DNA from 3 places in the Streptomyces sp. NPDC006512 genome. Region 1 is predicted to be linked to each of the others. Evidence: riboswitches for the same ligand, from Rfam matches in the RefSeq annotation. Region 1 holds a riboswitch; each other region holds the start of a gene.

Region 1 (6,289 bases):
GCGGGCCTGATCAGCAGCTGCCGTTCGCCCTCCGCCGCCCCGGCCGGTACCGGGACCTTCCCCCACGGGGTGGCGGCGGCCCCCGCCGACACCGTCGCGGGGACCACGTTCTCGAAGCCGAGGAACCGGGCGACGAACTCCGACGCCGGCCGCTGCCACACCTCCAGCGGGGTGCCCGCCTGCGCGATCCGCCCGTCCCGCATCACCACGACGCGGTCGGCCAGCGCGAAGGCCTCCCCCTGGTCGTGGGTGACGGCCAGCACGGTCGTACCGAGCCGGGAGAAGAGCCCCTGGAGCTCGACGACGAGCCGTTCGCGCAGCCCCCGGTCCAGCTGGCCGAGCGGTTCGTCCAGCATCAGCAGCCGCGGTGAGGGGGCGAGCGCCCGGGCCAGCGCGACCCGCTGCTGTTCGCCGCCCGACAGGGAGGCCACCGCCCGGCCCTGCGCCCCGGGGAGCCCGACCAGCTCCAGGAGCTCCGCGACCTGGGCCCCGTAGGCCGCCTTCGAAGAGCCCCGCATCCGCAGGCCGAAGGCGACGTTCCCGCCGACGTCGCGGTGCGGGAACAGCTGGTGGTCCTGGAACATCAGCCCGACGCCCCGCCGGTGCACGGGCACCGCGGCCTGGTCGGCGCCGCCCAGCAGGACCCGCCCGCCCGAGACCGGCTGGAGTCCGGCCACCACCCGCAGCAGGGTGGACTTGCCGCTGCCGCTCGGCCCCAGGACGCAGACGGTCTCGTGCTCGGCGACCTCCAGGTCGACGGCGTCCACGACCGCGCGCTCGCCGAAGCGGACCGTCACCCCTTCCAGACGGAGCAGGGTCATCAGAACTCTCCCGAGGTCTTGTCGGGTCGCAGCCGCTCCAGCACCAGCAGGGACACCGCGCACACCAGCATCAGAATCGTGCTCAGGGCCATGGCCTGCCCGTAGTTCACCTCGCCGGCCCGGCCCAGCAGCCGGGCGACGGCCACGGGCAGCGTCGGGCTGTCCGCGCGGGCGATGAACACGGTCGCTCCGAACTCGCCGAGCGACACCGCGAAGGCGAACCCCGCCGCGATCAGCAGGGCCCGCCGCACCAGCGGCAGGTCCACCTCGCGCCAGGCCCGCAGCGGGGACGCGCCCAGCACGGCGGCCGCCTCCCGCAGCCGCCCGTCCACCGCCCGCAGGACCGGCAGCATGGTCCGTACGACGAACGGCACCCCGACCAGTGCCTGCGCCAGCGGCACCAGGATCCACGAGGTCCGCAGGTCCAGCGGCGGCTCGTCCATGGTGATCAGGAAGCCGAAGCCCACCGTCACGGCGGACACGCCGAGCGGGAGCATCAGCAGCGCGTCGAAGCCGCGCACGAAGCGGCCCGCGCGCCGGGTCAGCGCGGCGGCGGCCAGACCGCCGACGAACAGGGCGATGGCGGTGGCGGCCAGCGCGTACCGCAGGGAGTTCCAGATCGCCTCCAGCGGCGGCACCAGGAACGTTCCGCCACCGGCCCCCTCGTCCTGCAAGGCCCGGTAGAAGCCGAACCCGTACCCGCCGGGCGCGTCGAAGGACCGCTCGACCAGCACGCCCAGCGGCAGCACGATCAGCAGCGCCACCGTCAGCAGCACCCCGCCCAGCAGCGCCCGCTGGGCCCAGCCGCGCGGTCGGTGCGCGGTGCGCGCCGGGTCGACCAGCCGCAGCGCGGTCTCCCGCCGGCGCACCGTCCAGGCGTGCAGGGCGAGGATCGCGCCGACCGCGGCGAACTGCACGAGCGTCAGCACGGCGGCCGTCGGCAGGTCCAGCAGCTGCGCGGTCTGCCGGTAGACCTCCACCTCCAGGGTGGAGTACGAGGGACCGCCCAGGATCTGCACGACGCCGAAGGAGGTGAAGGTGAACAGGAACACCATCAGCGAGGCGGCCGCCACGGCGGGCCCGAGCGCGGGCAGCGTCACCCGCCGCCAGGCCCGCAGGCGCCCCGCGCCGAGGACCCGGGCGGCTTCCTCCTGGCGGGGGTCCAGCTGGGCCCACAGCCCGCCGACGGTACGGATGACGACGGCGTAGTTGAAGAAGACGTGCGCCAGCAGGATCGCCCAGACGGTGGTGTCGAGGCGGACGCCCCACAGCTCGTCCAGCAGCCCGCCCCGGCCGACCAGCGCGAGGAAGGCGGTGCCGACCACCACGGTCGGCAGCACGAACGGGACGGTCACCACGGCGCGCAGCAGCTGCTTGCCGGGGAACTCCAAGCGCGCGAAGACATACGCGCCGGGGAGCGCGATCAGGAGGGTGAGCACGGTGGAGGCGAGCGCCTGCCAGGTGGTGAACCACAGCACGTCGGCGATGTCGGGCTGGGCCAGCACCTCGCCGATCCGTCCGAACTGCCAGCCCTCGTCCGTCTTGAGCCCGCGGCCGACGATCGCCGCCACGGGATAGGCGAAGAACAGCCCGAAGAAGACGAGCGGCACCGCCATCAGGCCCAGCCTGACGGCGGTGGCCCGCCCGCCCTCCTTCGGGGAGCTCTCGCGTGCTACTTCACGACGAGCGAGGACCATGCCTTGACCCACTGCTCACGGTTCTTGGCGATGGCGTCCGGGGTGACGTTCTCCGGCTTCTCGATCACCACACCGTGCTTCGTGAAGATCTCCGGCAGCTGCGCGTCCTTGACCACCGGGTTCACGAACATCTGGAGCGGCATGTCCTCCTGGAACTTCTTGCTCACCAGGAAGTCGAGGAGTGCCTTGCCGCCCTCGGGGTTCTTCGCGCCGTTCAGCAGGCCCGCGAACTCGGTCTGGCGGAAGCAGGTGCCGGTGGAGACGCCCGTGGGGGCCTCGGCCGGCTGCGGCTCGCCGTAGAGGACCTCGACCGGCGGGCTGGAGGCGTACGAGACGACCAGCGGGCGGTCGCCCTTGGCCTTCTTGCCGCCCGCGGAGCCCGAGAAGCGCTCGTTGTAGGCCTGCTCCCAGCCGTCGACGACCTCGACGCCGTTGGCCTTGAGCTTGCTCCAGTAGTCCTTCCAGCCGTCCTCGCCGTACTTGCCGACGGAGGCGAGGAGGAAGCCGAGGCCGGGCGAGGAGGTCGCCGCGTTCTCGGTGACCAGCAGGTTCTTGTACTCCGGCTTGATCAGGTCGTCCAGCGTCTGCGGCGGGGCGATCTTCTTGTCGGCGAAGTACTGCTTGTCGTAGTTGACGCAGATGTCGCCGGAGTCGACCGGCGTGACCCGGTGCTGCTGGTCGAGCATGAACTCGGGCTTGATCCCGTCCATGCCCTTGACCTCGTACGGAGTGAAGATCCCGTTGTCGAGGGCGCGCGAGAGCAGCGTGTTGTCGACCCCGAAGAAGACGTCGCCGCGCGGGGAGCCCTTGGTGAGGATCTCCTGGTTGAGGGCCGCGCCCGCGTCTCCGGCCTTCAGGCGCTTGACGGTGTAGCCGCTCTGCTGCTCGAACTCCTTGAGGACCGAGTCGGTCACGTTGAAGGAGTCGTGCGAGACGAGCGTGACGGTCTTGGACTTCGGGGCGTCGCTCGCGCCCGCCGGGGTGTCCTTGGCGTCGCCGCCGCACGCGCTGAGCGTGGTCACGCCGAGCGCGGCCGCGAGCGCGGCGCCCGCGATCTTCTTGGTGGTGCTCACTTGATTCCTCCTGGGATGACCAGGAGAAGACGCGGCCCTGCCCGGCGCTCTTGCGAGCGGACGCCGGGCAGGGCGCAACAGCATGAGTGGTGACCGAACTTCCTACCCCGAATGACCGGGGCGAGGTTCAGAGGGTCTGCGGATGACGGATACCGCACTCTCAGCGCTGTGGCGCTCCCCTGTCGGAATATGAAATTGGTTCGGCCACAGGGTACCCCGTGGCCGAATCTGATCGATCAGGGCCGAAAACGGCCCTTCCTAGCGCTCCGAGGCGGCCAGCTGGCCGCACGCGCCGTCGATCTCCTGACCGCGGGTGTCGCGCACGGTCACGGGGACGCCGTGGCGGGCGATCGCCTCGACGAAGGCCTTCTCGTCCTCGGGCCGCGAGGCGGTCCACTTCGAGCCGGGCGTCGGGTTCAGCGGGATCAGGTTGACGTGGACCCGCTTGCCCTTGAGCAGCTTGCCGAGCAGGTCACCGCGCCAGGCCTGGTCGTTGATGTCGCGGATCAGGGCGTACTCGATGGAGATGCGCCGGCCGGACTTCTCGGCGTACTCCCAGGCCGCGTCCAGGACCTCGCGGACGTTCCAGCGGGTGTTCACCGGGACCAGGGTGTCGCGCAGCTCGTCGTCGGGGGCGTGCAGCGAGACGGCGAGGCGGCACTTGAAGCCCTCGTCGGCGAAGCGCAGCATGGCCGGGACCAGCCCGACGGTGGATACGGTGATGCCGCGCTGCGACAGGCCCAGGCCGTCGGGCTCGGGGTCGGTGAGGCGGCGGATGGCGCCGACGACGCGGTTGTAGTTGGCGAGCGGCTCGCCCATGCCCATGAAGACGATGTTCGACAGCCGCGCCGGGCCGCCGGGGACCTCGCCGTCGCGCAGGGCGCGCATGCCGTCGACGATCTGGTGCACGATCTCGGCGGTGGAGAGGTTGCGGTCGAGGCCGGCCTGGCCGGTGGCGCAGAACGGGCAGTTCATGCCGCAGCCGGCCTGCGAGGAGATGCACATGGTGACCCGGTCGGGGTAGCGCATCAGCACGGACTCGACGAGCGTGCCGTCGTGCAGCTTCCACAGGGTCTTGCGGGTGGTGTCGTTGTCGCAGCTGATGTGCCGGATGACGTTCATCAGGTCGGGCAGCAGCTCCTGCTGGAGCTTCTCCCGGGAGGCCGCGGGGATGTCGGTCCACTCGGCCGGGTCGTGCGCGTACCGGGCGAAGTAGTGCTGGGAGAGCTGCTTGGCCCGGAACGGCTTCTCACCGATGGCGGCCACCGCCTCGCGGCGCTCGGCCGGCGTGAGGTCGGCGAGGTGCCGGGGCGGCTTCTTGGCCCCGCGAGGGGCGACGAAGGTGAGCTCTCCCGGAACGGGGCGGGCCATGGCAGGTACTCCTTGTAAGACGAAAGGCGCGCCGCAGAAGCAGCGCGCCCTTCAAGGGTAACCGCCCGGCCCGGCCGGAGCTTTTCCTCCGGCACCGTCCCGGGCCGGCCGCGGCCGACGGACCGGCCGGTGGATCAGCTGGAGGACCGGCCGGTGGATCAGCCGGTGCCGACGAAGGCCGCCAGGAGCAGCCAGACCACCGGGGCGGTCGGCAGGAGCGAGTCGAGCCGGTCCATGATGCCGCCGTGCCCCGGCAGCAAGGTGCCCATGTCCTTGATGCCCAGGTCGCGCTTGATCATCGATTCGCCCAGGTCGCCCAGGGTCGCGCTGACCGCGACGGCCAGGCCGAGGACCAGGCCCTGCCACCAGGAGCCCCCCTCGATCAGGAACTCCATGCACAGCGCGCCGGCGGCCATCGCGAAGGCCACCGCGCCGAACAGTCCCTCGCGGGTCTTTCCGGGGCTGATGCGCGGCGCGAGCTTCGTCTTGCCGAAGCGCCAGCCCACGGCGTAGGCCCCCGTGTCGCTGACCACGGTGAGGACCAGGAAGGTGACGACCCGCTGGGGGCCGTCGTCCGCGGTGAGCAGCATCGCGACGAAGGTGGCCAGGAAGGGCACGTAGAACGCCGCGAAGACGCCTGCGGTGACGTCCTTGAGGTAGTCCTCGGGCGGTTCCGTCATCCGCCACACCAGGACCGCGAGGGCGGTCAGGGCCATCGCGACCCAGGCGCCCTCGGCCCCGCGGACGTAGCCGGCGATGACCATGGCGGCGCCACCGACCGCGAGCGGGACCAGCGGGGCCTTGATGCCCTTCTTCTCCTGCAGCCGGGAGGTGAGCTCCCACAGGCCCACCACGACCGCGACGACGACGACACCGACGAAGACGGCCTTGACGATGAACAGCGAGGCGAAGATCACCGCTCCGAGGCCGACCCCGACCCCTATGGCGGCCCGTAGATCCCGCCCCGCGCGCTTCTTCTGCGGCGGCGGGGAGGCGTCCTGCGGTGCCTGCGAAGGCGGAGGCGGAGGGCTGGGCATGGGCTCCTGCAACGGCGTCTCGGCGCGGAACGGGGGGCCGCCGACGAAGGCGGCCCCCCGATCGCGTGCTTCCCGGTCGTCGAAGGCACGGCCGGCGGCATCGGGCACGATGGGCATGGGCCGAGTCTGCGGGCCCACCAGCGCATCGTATGCGGGACCCGCCGGAACCGGCTCCGCGGCCCAGGGAGAGTCGTTCATCAGACCTCGAGGAGCTCGGCTTCCTTGTGCTTGAGCAGCTCGTCCACCTGCGCGACGTACTTCGCGGTGGTGTCGTCGAGCTCCTTCTCCGC
Region 2 (6,289 bases), on a different contig from region 1:
GTGCCTGCTGGGCCAGCTCGACGAGAAGGCGCGCAAGGACCACTACGACCGTCACCCGGTCGAGGGCATCACCCCCTACACCGTGCGCGATGTGCACGCCCTGGAGCAGCGCATCGGCTCCCTGGAGCGGATGCAGCCGGTTACGGAGCGTCAGGAGTACGCGCTGGGAACGGTGTGCGCGGCGATCCCGATCACCGCCGGCGACACCGCCGCGACCATGGCCATTTCCCTTCCCGTGCACCAGGAAGACCGGTTGCTCTATGCGGTCGATCGGCTACGGAGTGAAGTAGGCGCGCTGTTGAGCACCCTCTCCTTCTCTATCAGTATCTGAAAACTCACTCCTTGTGATCTGCTAGCGCTTCCACCACTCTTGTCAAGAGGGCTTCGGGGGATCATTCCTGGCCACTTCCACTACAGCGGGGTAGTCCATGCGCGAGTCGGTACAGGCAGAGGTCATGATGAGCTTCCTCGTTTCCGAGGAGCTCTCGTTCCGGATCCCGGTGGAACTCCGGTACGAAGCACGTGATCCCTACGCGGTGCGCCTCACCTTCCACCTTCCCGGAGACGCGCCCGTGACCTGGGCGTTCGGCCGGGAGCTGCTTCTGGACGGCATCAACAAGCCGTGCGGCGACGGTGATGTGCACATCGCTCCCAGCGATCCGGAGGAGTTGTCCGACGTTCACATCCGCCTTCAGGTCGGCGGTGACCGGGCCCTGTTCCGGGCCGGCGCGGCCCCCCTCGTCGCCTTCCTCGACCGCACCGACCGGCTTGTTCCGCTCGGTCAGGAGCGCAGTCTCGGGGATTTCGAGGGGAACCTCGACGAGGAACTCGACAAGATCCTCGCCGAAGCCCAGCAGAACGAGCGGAACGCGGGCTGAGGAACCCGCGTCCCGTCACTCACCGTAACAACGGCGTCCAGCCGTTCAGCGCTTGCGCCGTCGGCCCCGGCCGCCGCGGACCGGCCCGGCGGCCGCCGCGGCCGCCGGGGCCGACGGCCGGTCCGCGGAGACCACCAGCGCGGCGAGCGCGGTGGTCATGGGCACCGAGGCGACGAGTCCGATCGACCCCACGAGGGTCCGTACGATCTCCTCCGCGACCAGCTCGCTGTTGGCCACGTCCCCCATGCTGCTGTTGGCGATGGTGAACAGCAGGAGCAGGGGCAGCGAGGCGCCCGCGTAAGCCAGGACCAGGGTGTTGACCACGGAGGCGATGTGGTCGCGGCCGATCCGGATCGCCGCCCCGTACAGGGCGCGCGGCCCCATCTTCGGGTCGGCCTGGTGGAGTTCCCACACGGCCGAGGTCTGGGTGACCGTCACGTCGTCGAGTACGCCGAGCGATCCGATGATCACACCCGCGAGCAGCAGGCCGCTCATGTCGATCTCGGGGTAGAGCCCGTGGATCAGGCCGGTGTTGTCGTCGGTGTTGCCGCTCAGGAACGCCCAGTCGATGAACACCGAACCGAGCAGGCCGATCAGCAGCAGCGAGGCGAGGGTGCCGAGGACGGCCACCGAGGTCCGGGCCGTCAGTCCGTGGCACATGTAGAGGGCGATCAGCATGATCGCGCTGGATCCGACGATCGCGACGAGCAGGGGGTTCGAGCCCTGGAGGATCGCCGGGAGGATGAAGAGGGTCAGAATCCCGAAACTGATCACGAGGGCGATCAGGGCGAACAGACCGCGCAGGCGGCCGACCACGACGACCGCCACCGCGAAGATGCCCGCCAGTACGGCCAGCGGGAGCTTGCGGTTCACGTCGATCACCGAGTACTGGAGGTCGCGGGGCGCGTCGGGCGCGTAGGCGACCACCACCTTCTGTCCCTGCTCCAACTGCCGTGGCGCACCCGGCTGGACGATCTCGAAGAAGGCACGCCCCTTGTCCGGGCCGGTGTCGACGACGACGGTGGCCTTCTTGCACTCGCCGGTCTGCGCGGCCTGGGCCTCGCGGCCCTCGGGGGTGGAGGTGTCGCCCGTCGGCGGAACCTGCGAGGCGTTCACGGACTTGCAGTCGACGTTCGCGAGCGCCACGACCGTGCCCTGCTGCGTCTGCCGGTCGAAGCCCACCCCGGTGCGTTCGTGCGCGGGGGCGCCGCCCGGCCAGAGGACCGCCATGCCGATGAAGACGGCCGCGGCGAAGGGGATCAGTACCGCCGCGATGACCTTGCGCAGGTGCTTGGAGACGGGGGCCGCCGGTCCGTGGCCGTGGCTGTGTGAATGCCCGTGGGAGGGCCCGGCCGCATGCCCGTGGGACGCGTGCTCGTGGCCGGTGTGACCCGTGGGATCTGTGGGCTCGGTGGGGGGCTGCGGCGAGGACGTCACCGGCAGATCATCGCAAGAGATGAGGGGGCCCACTGTTCAGCACGCCACAGATGACGCTAGCGTGGGGGCACCTTTGCACAACGCGGGAGCTCGGAGCACCGGGCTGAGAGGGCGCTGATCACCGTACGCACATGAGGATGCGTAGGGGAAGAGGCTGCGTCGACCGCCGAACCTGTTACCGGGTAATGCCGGCGTAGGGAGATAGGTCTCATGACCATTCAGGACGCACGCACGCCTGCCGTCAGCCAGGACGCCGACGACCGCACCGAGCGCCAGCCGGGCTGGCACAAGGGCTACGTGGCGGGATCCCGCCCCGACATCCGGGTGCCCGTCCGCCAGGTGCACCTCACCAACGGCAAGGACGTGACGCTCTACGACACGTCCGGCCCGTACACCGACCCCGGGATCGAGACGGACGTCCGTCGGGGCCTCGCACCGCTGCGCGAGAACTGGATCATCGGCCGCGGCGACACCGAGGAGTACGCGGGCCGCCCCGTGCGCCCCGAGGACGACGGCATCAAGCACACCTCGCCCCGCGGCGGCCTCAAGAACCTGGACGCGGTCTTCCCGGGCCGCCCCCGGCAGCCCCGCCGGGGCCGTGGCGGCGCCGCCGTCACCCAGCTCGCGTACGCCCGTCGCGGTGAGATCACGCCGGAGATGGAGTACGTCGCGATCCGCGAGAACGTCTCCCCCGAGGTCGTCCGCGAGGAGATCGCCGCAGGCCGCGCGGTTCTTCCGGCCAACGTGAACCACCCCGAGATCGAGCCGATGATCATCGGCAAGCGGTTCCTGGTGAAGGTCAACGCCAACATCGGCAACTCCGCGGTCACCTCCTCCATCGAGGAGGAGGTCGACAAGATGACCTGGGCGACCAAGTGGGGCGCCGACACGGTCATGGACCTCTCGACGGGCCGCAACATCCACACCACGCGCGAGTGGGTGCTGCGCAACTCCCCCGTCCCGATCGGCACCGTGCCGCTGTACCAGGCACTGGAGAAGGTCGACGGCCGTGCCGAGGACCTGACCTGGGAGATCTACAAGGACACGGTCATCGAGCAGGCCGAGCAGGGCGTCGACTACATGACGGTCCACGCCGGCGTGCTGCTCCCGTACGTGCCGCTGACCGCCCGTCGCAAGACCGGCATCGTCTCCCGCGGCGGCTCGATCATGGCCGCCTGGTGCCTGGCGCACCACAAGGAGAACTTCCTCTACACGAACTTCGAAGAGCTCTGCGACATCCTCGCGACCTACGACGTCACGTACTCCCTGGGCGACGGCCTGCGCCCCGGTTCCATCGCGGACGCCAACGACGCGGCGCAGTTCGCCGAGCTGAAGACCCTGGGCGAGCTGAACACGATCGCCAAGCGGCACAACGTGCAGACGATGATCGAGGGCCCGGGACACGTCCCGATGCACAAGATCAAGGAGAACATCGACCTCCAGCAGGAGATCTGCGAGGAGGCGCCGTTCTACACGCTCGGCCCGCTCACCACGGACGTCGCGCCCGCGTACGACCACATCACCTCGGGCATCGGCGCCGCGATGATCGCCTGGTGGGGCACGGCGATGCTCTGCTACGTCACGCCCAAGGAGCACCTGGGCCTGCCCAACCGCGACGACGTGAAGACCGGCGTCATCACCTACAAGATCGCCGCCCACGCGGCGGACCTGGCCAAGGGGCACCCGGGCGCCCAGGAGTGGGACGACGCCCTGTCGGACGCGCGCTTCGAGTTCCGCTGGGAGGACCAGTTCAACCTGGCCCTCGACCCGGACACGGCCCGCGAGTTCCACGACGAGACCCTGCCGGCCGAGCCGGCCAAGACCGCGCACTTCTGCTCCATGTGCGGTCCCAAGTTCTGCTCCATGAAGATCTCGCAGGACATCCGCCGTGAGCATGGCGGCGACCTGAAGGCCGACGAGATCCAGGCGGGCATGGCGGAGAAGTCCGCCGAGTTCGCCGCCGCGGGCAACCGCGTCTACCTGCCGTTGGCGGACTGACGCACAGCATGGGGGGAGTGCTGCTCCCGGCGCGGCGGAGTGTCGCCCGCCGGGAGCAGCGCCGCGTCCGGACTCTGACGGAGTGGGGGCGCGTTGCTTGACCTGGAGTGCGCTCCAGCTCCTAGAGTGCGGCCGCATGAGCATGGGATACCGAAATCTTGGCGGTACGGGCATCGAGGTGAGTGCCCACTGCCTGGGCACGATGATGTTCGGAGCGGTGGGGAACCCGGACCACGAGGAGTGCGTGCGGATCATCCATGCCGCGCTCGACAGGGGGATCAACTTCCTCGACACCGCGGACATGTACTCGGCCGGTGAGTCCGAGGTGATCGTGGGCAAGGCACTCAAGGGGCGGCGCGACGACGTCGTGCTCGCCACGAAGGTCCACTTCCAGATGGGAGAGGGACGCAACCGCAGCGGCAACTCGCGGCGCTGGATCGTGCGGGCGGTGGAGGACAGCCTGCGGCGCCTGGACACCGACTGGATCGACCTCTACCAGGTGCACCGGCCCGACCACACGACCGACGTCGAGGAGACCCTGTCGGTCCTCGGCGACCTGGTCAGGGCCGGCAAGATCCGCTCCTTCGGCTGCTCTACGTTCCCGGCCGAGGAACTCGTCGAGGCGCACCACGTGGCCGAGCGGCGGGCCCTGCCCCGGTTCCGTACGGAGCAGCCCCCGTACTCGATCCTCGCGCGGGGCATCGAGGCCGACGTGCTGCCGGTCGCCCGTCGCTACGGGATGGGCGTGCTGACCTGGAGCCCGCTCGCATCCGGCTTCCTGAGCGGAAAGTACCGGCTCGGCGGGCCGATCGACCTGACCTCGGGCCGGGCCGCCCTGACTCCGGCACGCTTCGATCCGGCGATCCCGGGCAACGTGGCCAAGCTGGAGGCAGTGGAACAGCTCGTCGAGCTGGCCGAGTCGATCGGCTGCACGCTGCCGGAACTGGCCGTGGCCTTCCCCGTCGCGCATCCCGCCGTCACCTCGGTGATCATCGGGCCGCGGACGATGGAGCAGATGGAATCGCTGGTCGCGGGAGCCGGGCTGGTCCTCGACGACGCGGTGCTCGACCGGATCGACGAGATTGTGGCGCCCGGCGTGAACCTCTACCGGCCGGACGGTGTCTGGCGTCCCACGGCGCTGACGGAGTCCCGTCAGCGGCGGCGGCCGCTCGACGAGCGCGCGGCGGCCATCTAGCTAGGCAGTGTCGTCGCAGTCCTGGCTGCCCGGCGGGGTCTGGCGCGCACGCTCGGACGCCCCTGGCTGCCCGGGCCGGTGCGGATGGCGATGTTTCACGTGAAACGGTGACGGGCCGGCCGAAGCGCACTCTGGCGTGCCCGTCACTTGGTCACTCCCGTTCGTGCTCCGGCCCGCCGAAGTCAGGGCTGGTGAAGTCCGGGGACGAGTAGCCGGGCCGGGGCCCCTGCGACGGGGATCCGGGACTGGTGAAGTCGGGCCGGGTGTAACCCAGGTTGGGGATGCGCCCGGCCCCCGGTGTGCGGGGGGTCGGATGGCCGGCGGCGCTCGGGTCGGCCAGGGCGTCCCGCAGGAACGGCATGATGCCCCGTTCCAGCAGGGCGTTGCGCCAGGCCTCCCTGGCCCGTGAGAGCTCGTCGGGTATCACCACGGTCTCCGCCAAGGTCTCCGTCGAGCTGTTGCGCAAGGCCGTCACCAGCAGCCCGATCACGGCGAAGAGCAGGGCGGCCACGGTGAGGGCCCCGAAGAGCCAACCGGCCGTCAGCATCGTCTGGGCGAAGGCGGGTTCCGGGTCGAGCATCCTCAGGCTGTAGCCCACCAGCAGGAAGATCACCATGGCGGTCCCGGCCAGGAGGGGGGCCAGGACGGCGACCACGGCGCTCACACCGGCTCCGTCGTCCTGGTCGCCCATGCCGTCCTCGCCCCCGCTCGTGGGGGCCGACAGGGCCTCGTCGCGCAGTTCCTCGCGGACCTTCACGTAGTGGTCGTACTCGGCCGCGGC
Region 3 (6,289 bases), on a different contig from region 1:
GGGCGAGCCGGGCCACGGACTTCGCCTCGCGGATGAAGCGGTCGACGAAGGCGCCGTCGGCGGCGAGCGCCGGGTGCATCACCTTCAGGGCGAGGACGCGGTCGAGGCGGGTGTCGACGGTCCGGTAGACCGTGGCCATGCCGCCGGCCGCGATGCGGGCGTCGATGCGGTAGCGGCCGTCGAGCACGCGCCCGACGAGGGGGTCATCCAGGGTCGTATCCACCCGGCGATTCTACGAGCGCCCGCCGCGGGCCCGACCGGGACGGGGGTGGTTGCAGCGCAGCTGTGACGCACGAGACGTTTTCCGCGCGCCGCCCGCACCGCCCGTCCCCGGCCGGGCCGGGCGTCAGGAGGGGGCCGTGAAGGCCGGGCGTTCCGGGTCGAGGGCGGCCCGGCCTTCGACGGGGGAGGAGGCCTCGGCGAAGCGGCGCTGGGGGATGCGGCCCGCGCGGTGGGCGAGGCGTCCCGCCGAGACGGCGTCCCGCATGGCGGCCGCCATCAGCACCGGCTCCTGGGCCCGGGTCACGGCGGAGGCGAGCATCACTCCCGCGCAGCCCAGCTCCATCGCCAGCGCGGCGTCCGACGCCGTCCCGGCCCCGGCGTCCAGGATGACGGGGACCCCGGCCCGCTCCACGATCAGCTCGAAGTTGTGCGGGTTGCGGATCCCCATGCCCGAACCGATCGGGGACCCGAGCGGCATGATCGCCGCGCAGCCCACGTCCTCCAGCTTCCGGGCCAGCACCGGGTCGTCGTTGGTGTACGGGAGCACGGTGAAGCCCTCGTCCACCAGGACCTCGGCGGCGTCCAGCAGCTCGACGCCGTCGGGCAGCAGGGTCCGCTCGTCCGCGACGACCTCCAGCTTGATCCAGTCCGTGCCCAGGGCCTCCCGCGCCAGCCGGGCCGTGAGCACGGCCTCGCCGGCCGTGAAGCAGCCCGCCGTGTTGGGCAGGACGGCGATGCCCAGCTTCGTCAGCACCGACAGCACCGAACCCTGCACCGTCGGGTCCAGGCGGCGCATCGCCACCGTCGTCAGTTCCGTCCCGGAGGCGACCAGGGAGCGTTCCAGGACGTCCAGGCTCGGGGCCCCGCCCGTGCCCATGATCAGGCGGGAGGAGAAGGTCCGGCCGCCGAGGGCGAAGAGGTCGTCCGCCATCGCCGTCAGCCCCCCTGCACCGCGGTGAGGACCTCGACCCGGTCGCCGTCGTCCACCGGGGTGTGCGGCCAGCGTCCGCGCGGGACGACCGTCTCGTTGAGTGCGGCGGCCACGCCGGAGGGGGCGGCGGTCAGCGTGGCCACCACCACGTCCAGGGTGGTGCCGTCCGCGATCTCGCGGGGTTCGCCGTTGACGGAGATGGTCATGCGTAGGACTCCTGACGCGTGGTGGAGAAGCGGCGGGGGGTGAAGGGGCGGGCGACCTCCGGAACGACTCCGGTCGCCAGCAGCTCCGCCATCACGTCCCCGGTGAGCGGGGTCAGCAGGACCCCGTTGCGGTAGTGGCCGGTGGCCAGGTGCAGGCCCGGCAGGTCGGTCGGGCCGAGCAGCGGCGCGTTGTCCGGGGAGCCGGGGCGCAGCCCCGCCCGGGTCTCGACCAGCGGCAGTTCGGTGATGCCGGGCACCAGCTCGTGGGCGTCGCGCAGCAGCTCGTAGACCCCGCCCGCGGTGACCGTGGTGTCCCAGCCGAGTTCCTCGCTGGTGGCGCCGAGGACGAGCTCCCCGTTCTCGCGCGGGACCAGGTAGACGTGGCTGCCGCGCACCACGGCCCGTACGGTCCGCGACAGGAACGGCGCGTACGCGGCCGGCACCGAAAGCCGCAGCACCTGCCCCTTCACCGGCCGCACCGGCACCGCCACCTCCGGCGGGACCCCGGCCAGCCGGCCGCTCAGCGAGCCCGCAGCCAGCACCACCTGGTCGGCGCGCAGCTCCGTACCGTCCTCGAGGACGGCGCCCGCGGCCCGGTCCCCGGTGGTGACCAGCCGGGCGGCGCGCTCGCGGTGGACGCTCACCCCGGACCGCTCGCAGGCGGCCAGCAGCGCCGCCGCGAGCCGGCGCGGATCCACCTGGTGGTCCCCGTCGACGCGCAGCCCGCCGCGTACCCCGGGCGCCAGCATGGGCTCCAGGCGGCGGCACTCGCGGCCGGTGAGCCACTCGGACTCCAGCCCGCAGCGGCGCTGGAGGGCGTGCAGCTCGCGCAGGTGGAGGCGGTCGTCGGCGTCGAGGGCGACGGCGAGGGTGCCGCAGGCCCGGTAGCCGATGTCCATGCCGCCGGCGGCCGCGGAGAGCTCGGCGGCGAAGTCGGGGTAGCGGGCGGCGGAGGCCACGTTGAGCCCGAGCAGGGTCTCCTCGCCGTAGTGCAGCTCCGTGACGGCGGCCAGCATGCCCGCCGCGACCCGGGCCGCGCCGCCGCCCGGGTCCGGGTCGGCCAGGACGACGCCCAGGCCGCGCCGGGCCGCCCGCCAGGCCGTGACCAGGCCGATGATCCCGCCCCCGATGACGAGGACGTCGGATCCCTTTCGAGATGAGTGCATGGGCGTCCAGCCCCTCCCTTCGCCGGCATGACCCGGATCAGGTTCGTACGGTCGGAGGCCGGCCAGCCTCCCTCTCAGCCCGGTGCGCCCGGACTCCCGCGATAGGTACGGTGGCCAGACTAACCCCGCGTCCGGTGGCGGGTAAGGCTGCCTCCCCAGGCGTCCGCACCCGCTATTCCTGACGGATCGTCAGGGAACTAGGCTGGGCCGCGTGAGCGAGCAGACGCAACAGACGAACCCCGGTGTCGTGATCGTCGGCGCCGGAATGGCCGGGGTGCAGACCGCGGTGGCCCTGCGCGAACAGGGCTTCACCGGCCCCGTGACCCTGCTGGGCGCCGAACCCCACCAGCCCTACGACCGGCCCCCGCTGTCCAAGGCGGTGCTGCTCGGCAAGGCCGAGGACTCCGCGTTCGACGTCGACTTCGAGGGCCTCGGCATCACGCTGCGGCTCGGCACCGAGGTCACCGGGCTCCGGGCCGCCGACCGCGAACTGGACACCGAGGCCGGACCCGTCCCGTACGAGGACCTCGTCCTGGCCACCGGCGCCCGCCCGCTGACCCTGCCCGGCTCCGACGGCGTCCCCGGCGTGCACCTGCTGCGCACCCTCGACGACGCCGCCCGGCTGCGGCCCGTCCTGGCGGCCGCCCCCGCCACCGTCGTCGTCGGAGCCGGCTGGATCGGAGCCGAGTTCGCCACCGCCGCCCGCGGGGCCGGCTGCGCCGTGACCGTCGTCGAGGCGGCCGACCGGGTCCTGGCGGGCGCCCTCCCCGCGGAGGTCACCGCCCCGATGGCCCGCTGGTACGCCGAGGCCGGCGCCGAACTGCTCACCGGCGCGAAGGTGGCCGGGATCGGGGAGGGCCGGGTCCTGCTGGCGGACGGCCGGGAGCTGGAGGCGGGCGCCGTGGTCGTCGGCATCGGCGCCCGCCCCGCGACGGACTGGCTGGCCGGGACCGGGATCGAGCGCGGCGCCGACGGTTCCGTCACCGCGGACGCGTACCTGCGGACCACCCTGCCCCGGGTGTACGCCGTCGGCGACTGCTCCTCCTTCCCCTCGGCCCGCTACGGGACGCGGCTGCTGGTCCACCACTGGGACAACGCCCTCCAGGGGCCGCGGGCCGTCGCCGCGAACATCCTGGCGGGCGGGCCGGTGCGGGCCTACGACCCCGTCCCGTACTTCTGGTCGGAGCAGTTCGGCCGCTTCGTCCAGTACGCCGGGCACCACGGCGGGGCCGACACCCTGCTGTGGCGCGGCGACCCCGCCGACGCCGCCTGGTCGGTGTGCTGGCTCCGGGACGGGGCCCTCGTCGCCGTCCTGGCGGTCGGCCGCCCGAGGGACATCGCGCAGGGCCGCAAACTGATCGAGTCGGCCACCCCGGTGGACCCGGCCCGCGTCGCGGACCCCGCGACCCCCCTCAAGTCCGCCACGGCCTGATCCCGGGCGGCCGGACCCGGCCCCGACCACGGACGGACGGGGCCAGGTACCGGCGGGCAGTGCGAGATGGCAGGCTTGTGTCCGTGACCGAGATTGACGCAAAGATCGATGCCCTAGTCCCCTCCTGGCTGCACCTCCCCGACATCGCGGAGATGCTCGACGTCGAGGTGACCCGGGTCCGCCAGATGGTCAAGGAAGGGCAGCTGATCGCCGTACGCCGGGGCGAGCGGCGCACCCTGCAGGTTCCGGCCCAGTTCATCGACGGCGACAAGGTCGTCAAGGGCCTCGTGGGCCTGCTGACCGTGCTGCGCGACGACCGCTTCTCCGAGGAGGAGATCCTGGAGTGGCTCTTCACCGAGGATCCGACCCTGCCCGGCACCCCCGTGCAGGCGCTGCGCGAGAATCGCGGCACGGAGGTGAAGCGCCGCGCTCAGGCGCTCGCCCTCTGATGAGCTGATCCACAGGTGTACGGCCCGGCCGGTCCCGCCGGCCGGCCCGCACGCCGCCACCACCACGGGGGGTACTCCCATGCAGCAGCTGTCCGACGCCCGGCTCTACCTGTGCACGGACGCCCGAAAGCGGCAGGGAGACCTCCCCGAGTTCCTGGACGCCGTCCTGGCCGGGGGCGTGGACATCGTCCAGCTCCGGGACAAGGGCATGGAAGCCGGCGAGGAACTGGAGCACCTGCGGGTCTTCGCCGAGGCCGCCCGCCGCCACGGCAAGCTCCTCGCCGTCAACGACCGCGCCGACGTCGCGCACGCCATCGGCTCCGACGTCCTGCACCTCGGCCAGGGCGACATCCCCGTCCCGGCCGCCCGCGCCATCCTCGGCGCCGGCGTCCTCATCGGCCGGTCCTGCCACTCGGAGGCCGAGGTGGACGCGGCCGCCGCCGAACCCGGCGTCGACTACTTCTGCACCGGCCCCTGCTGGCCCACCCCCACCAAGCCCGGCCGCCACGCCCCCGGCCTCGGACTCGTCCGCCACGCCGCCTCCCTGCGCCAGGACCGCCCCTGGTTCGCCATCGGGGGCATCGACGCGGCCAACCTGGACGAGGTCCTGGACGCCGGAGCCACCCGCGTCGTCGTCGTCCGGGCCATCACCGAGGCCTCCGACCCCGGCGCCGCCGCGGCCGACCTGGCCAAGCGCGTCCGCGCCCGCGCCGAAGCCGTCACCGGCTGACGCGCCGGGCCGCGAGGGTGTCCAAAAACGTGTCCAAAGGGTGGACGCCGCTTCGGTGTCCGCCGAGCCGCGTCTAACCTGCCCGTATGGCCCTTGGTACCGCTTCCACCTGGTCGGACCGTGCACACACGGTCCGCGACCTCCTCGCGTCCGGGCGCTCGTACTCCTTCGAGTTCTGGGCCCCCAAGACGGAGAAGGGCGAGCGCAACCTCTGGAACGCGCTCCGCCGGATCGAGGGCGTCTCCCCGAGCTTCGTCTCGGTGACCTACGGGGCCGGTGGCTCCACCCGCGGCGGCACCGTGCGCGCCACCGAGCAGATCGCCGCCGACACCACCTTGACCCCGGTCGCGCACCTCACCGCCGTCGACCACTCGGTCGCCGAGTTGCGCCACGTCATCGGCCAGTTCGCGGACGCCGGCATCCGCAACATGCTCGCCGTGCGGGGGGACCCGCCGGGTGACCCGATGGGCCCGTGGGTCAAGCACCCCGAGGGCGTGGAGTACGCCGCCGACCTCGTGCGCCTGCTCAAGGAGTCCGGCGACTTCTGCGTCGGCGTCGCGGCCTTCCCCGAGATGCACCCGCGCTCGGAGGACTGGGACACGGACATCCGGCACTTCGTGGACAAGTGCCGCGCGGGCGCGGACTACGCGATCACGCAGATGTTCTTCGATCCGGAGAATTATCTGCGGCTGCGCGACAGCGTCGCGAAGTCGGGCTGCGAGACCCCGATCATCCCCGAGGTCATGCCTGTTGTGAGCATCAAGCAGCTCGACCGGCTGCCGCAACTGAGCACCGCGGTCTTCCCCGCGGCCGTGAAAGAGCGCATGCTCGCGGTCAAGGACGATCCGGCCGCTGTACGCTCCATTGGCATCGAGTTCGCCACGGAGTTCTGCGCGCGGCTGCTGTCCGAGGGCGTACCCGGACTGCACTTCATCACGCTGAACAATTCGACGGCGACCCTCGAGATCTACGAGAACCTGGGCCTGCACCAGCGGGCCTGACCGGCCGTCCCCGTGCCCGTGCGGGCGGCCGTACCGAGAGGGGCCACGCGTGGGAATGACGGTCCTCTACATCGCGTTCGGTGTCGTCGCGTTGTGGCTGCTTGCCGAGGTCCTGATGCAGTACAAGGCCCGGCTGCGCTGGCGCCTGCTCG

The links. Region 1 has a riboswitch for thiamine pyrophosphate ahead of ABZZ17_RS21265 (thiamine ABC transporter substrate-binding protein). Riboswitches for the same ligand answer to the same signal wherever they lie in the genome.
Region 2: it holds a riboswitch for thiamine pyrophosphate, as region 1 does, so the genes downstream of both, thiC (phosphomethylpyrimidine synthase ThiC) here and ABZZ17_RS21265 (thiamine ABC transporter substrate-binding protein) in region 1, are expected to answer to the same signal.
Region 3: it holds a riboswitch for thiamine pyrophosphate, as region 1 does, so the genes downstream of both, thiO (glycine oxidase ThiO) here and ABZZ17_RS21265 (thiamine ABC transporter substrate-binding protein) in region 1, are expected to answer to the same signal.

What each region holds. Positions count from the first base shown of each region.
Region 1 covers NZ_JBEXPG010000029.1:20,638-26,926, forward strand. The annotation lists gene ABZZ17_RS21255 (ABC transporter ATP-binding protein) at 1-821, opposite strand, end outside; gene ABZZ17_RS21260 (iron ABC transporter permease) at 821-2,437, opposite strand; gene ABZZ17_RS21265 (thiamine ABC transporter substrate-binding protein) at 2,494-3,591, opposite strand; TPP riboswitch at 3,673-3,782, opposite strand; gene rlmN (23S rRNA (adenine(2503)-C(2))-methyltransferase RlmN) at 3,850-4,962, opposite strand; gene ABZZ17_RS21275 (phosphatidate cytidylyltransferase) at 5,121-6,197, opposite strand; gene frr (ribosome recycling factor) at 6,197-6,289, opposite strand, start outside.
Region 2 covers NZ_JBEXPG010000019.1:14,660-20,948, forward strand. The annotation lists gene ABZZ17_RS15365 (helix-turn-helix domain-containing protein) at 1-331, shown strand, start outside; gene ABZZ17_RS15370 (SsgA family sporulation/cell division regulator) at 429-878, shown strand; gene ABZZ17_RS15375 (YibE/F family protein) at 924-2,315, opposite strand; TPP riboswitch at 2,388-2,532, shown strand; gene thiC (phosphomethylpyrimidine synthase ThiC) at 2,526-4,313, shown strand; gene ABZZ17_RS15385 (aldo/keto reductase) at 4,456-5,508, shown strand; gene ABZZ17_RS15390 (hypothetical protein) at 5,660-6,289, opposite strand, start outside.
Region 3 covers NZ_JBEXPG010000038.1:47,662-53,950, forward strand. The annotation lists gene pknB (Stk1 family PASTA domain-containing Ser/Thr kinase) at 1-223, opposite strand, end outside; gene ABZZ17_RS25325 (thiazole synthase) at 347-1,153, opposite strand; gene thiS (sulfur carrier protein ThiS) at 1,159-1,359, opposite strand; gene thiO (glycine oxidase ThiO) at 1,356-2,525, opposite strand; TPP riboswitch at 2,523-2,635, opposite strand; gene ABZZ17_RS25340 (FAD-dependent oxidoreductase) at 2,791-3,957, shown strand; gene ABZZ17_RS25345 (Rv2175c family DNA-binding protein) at 4,041-4,406, shown strand; gene thiE (thiamine phosphate synthase) at 4,486-5,136, shown strand; gene metF (methylenetetrahydrofolate reductase [NAD(P)H]) at 5,223-6,137, shown strand; gene ABZZ17_RS25360 (hypothetical protein) at 6,187-6,289, shown strand, end outside.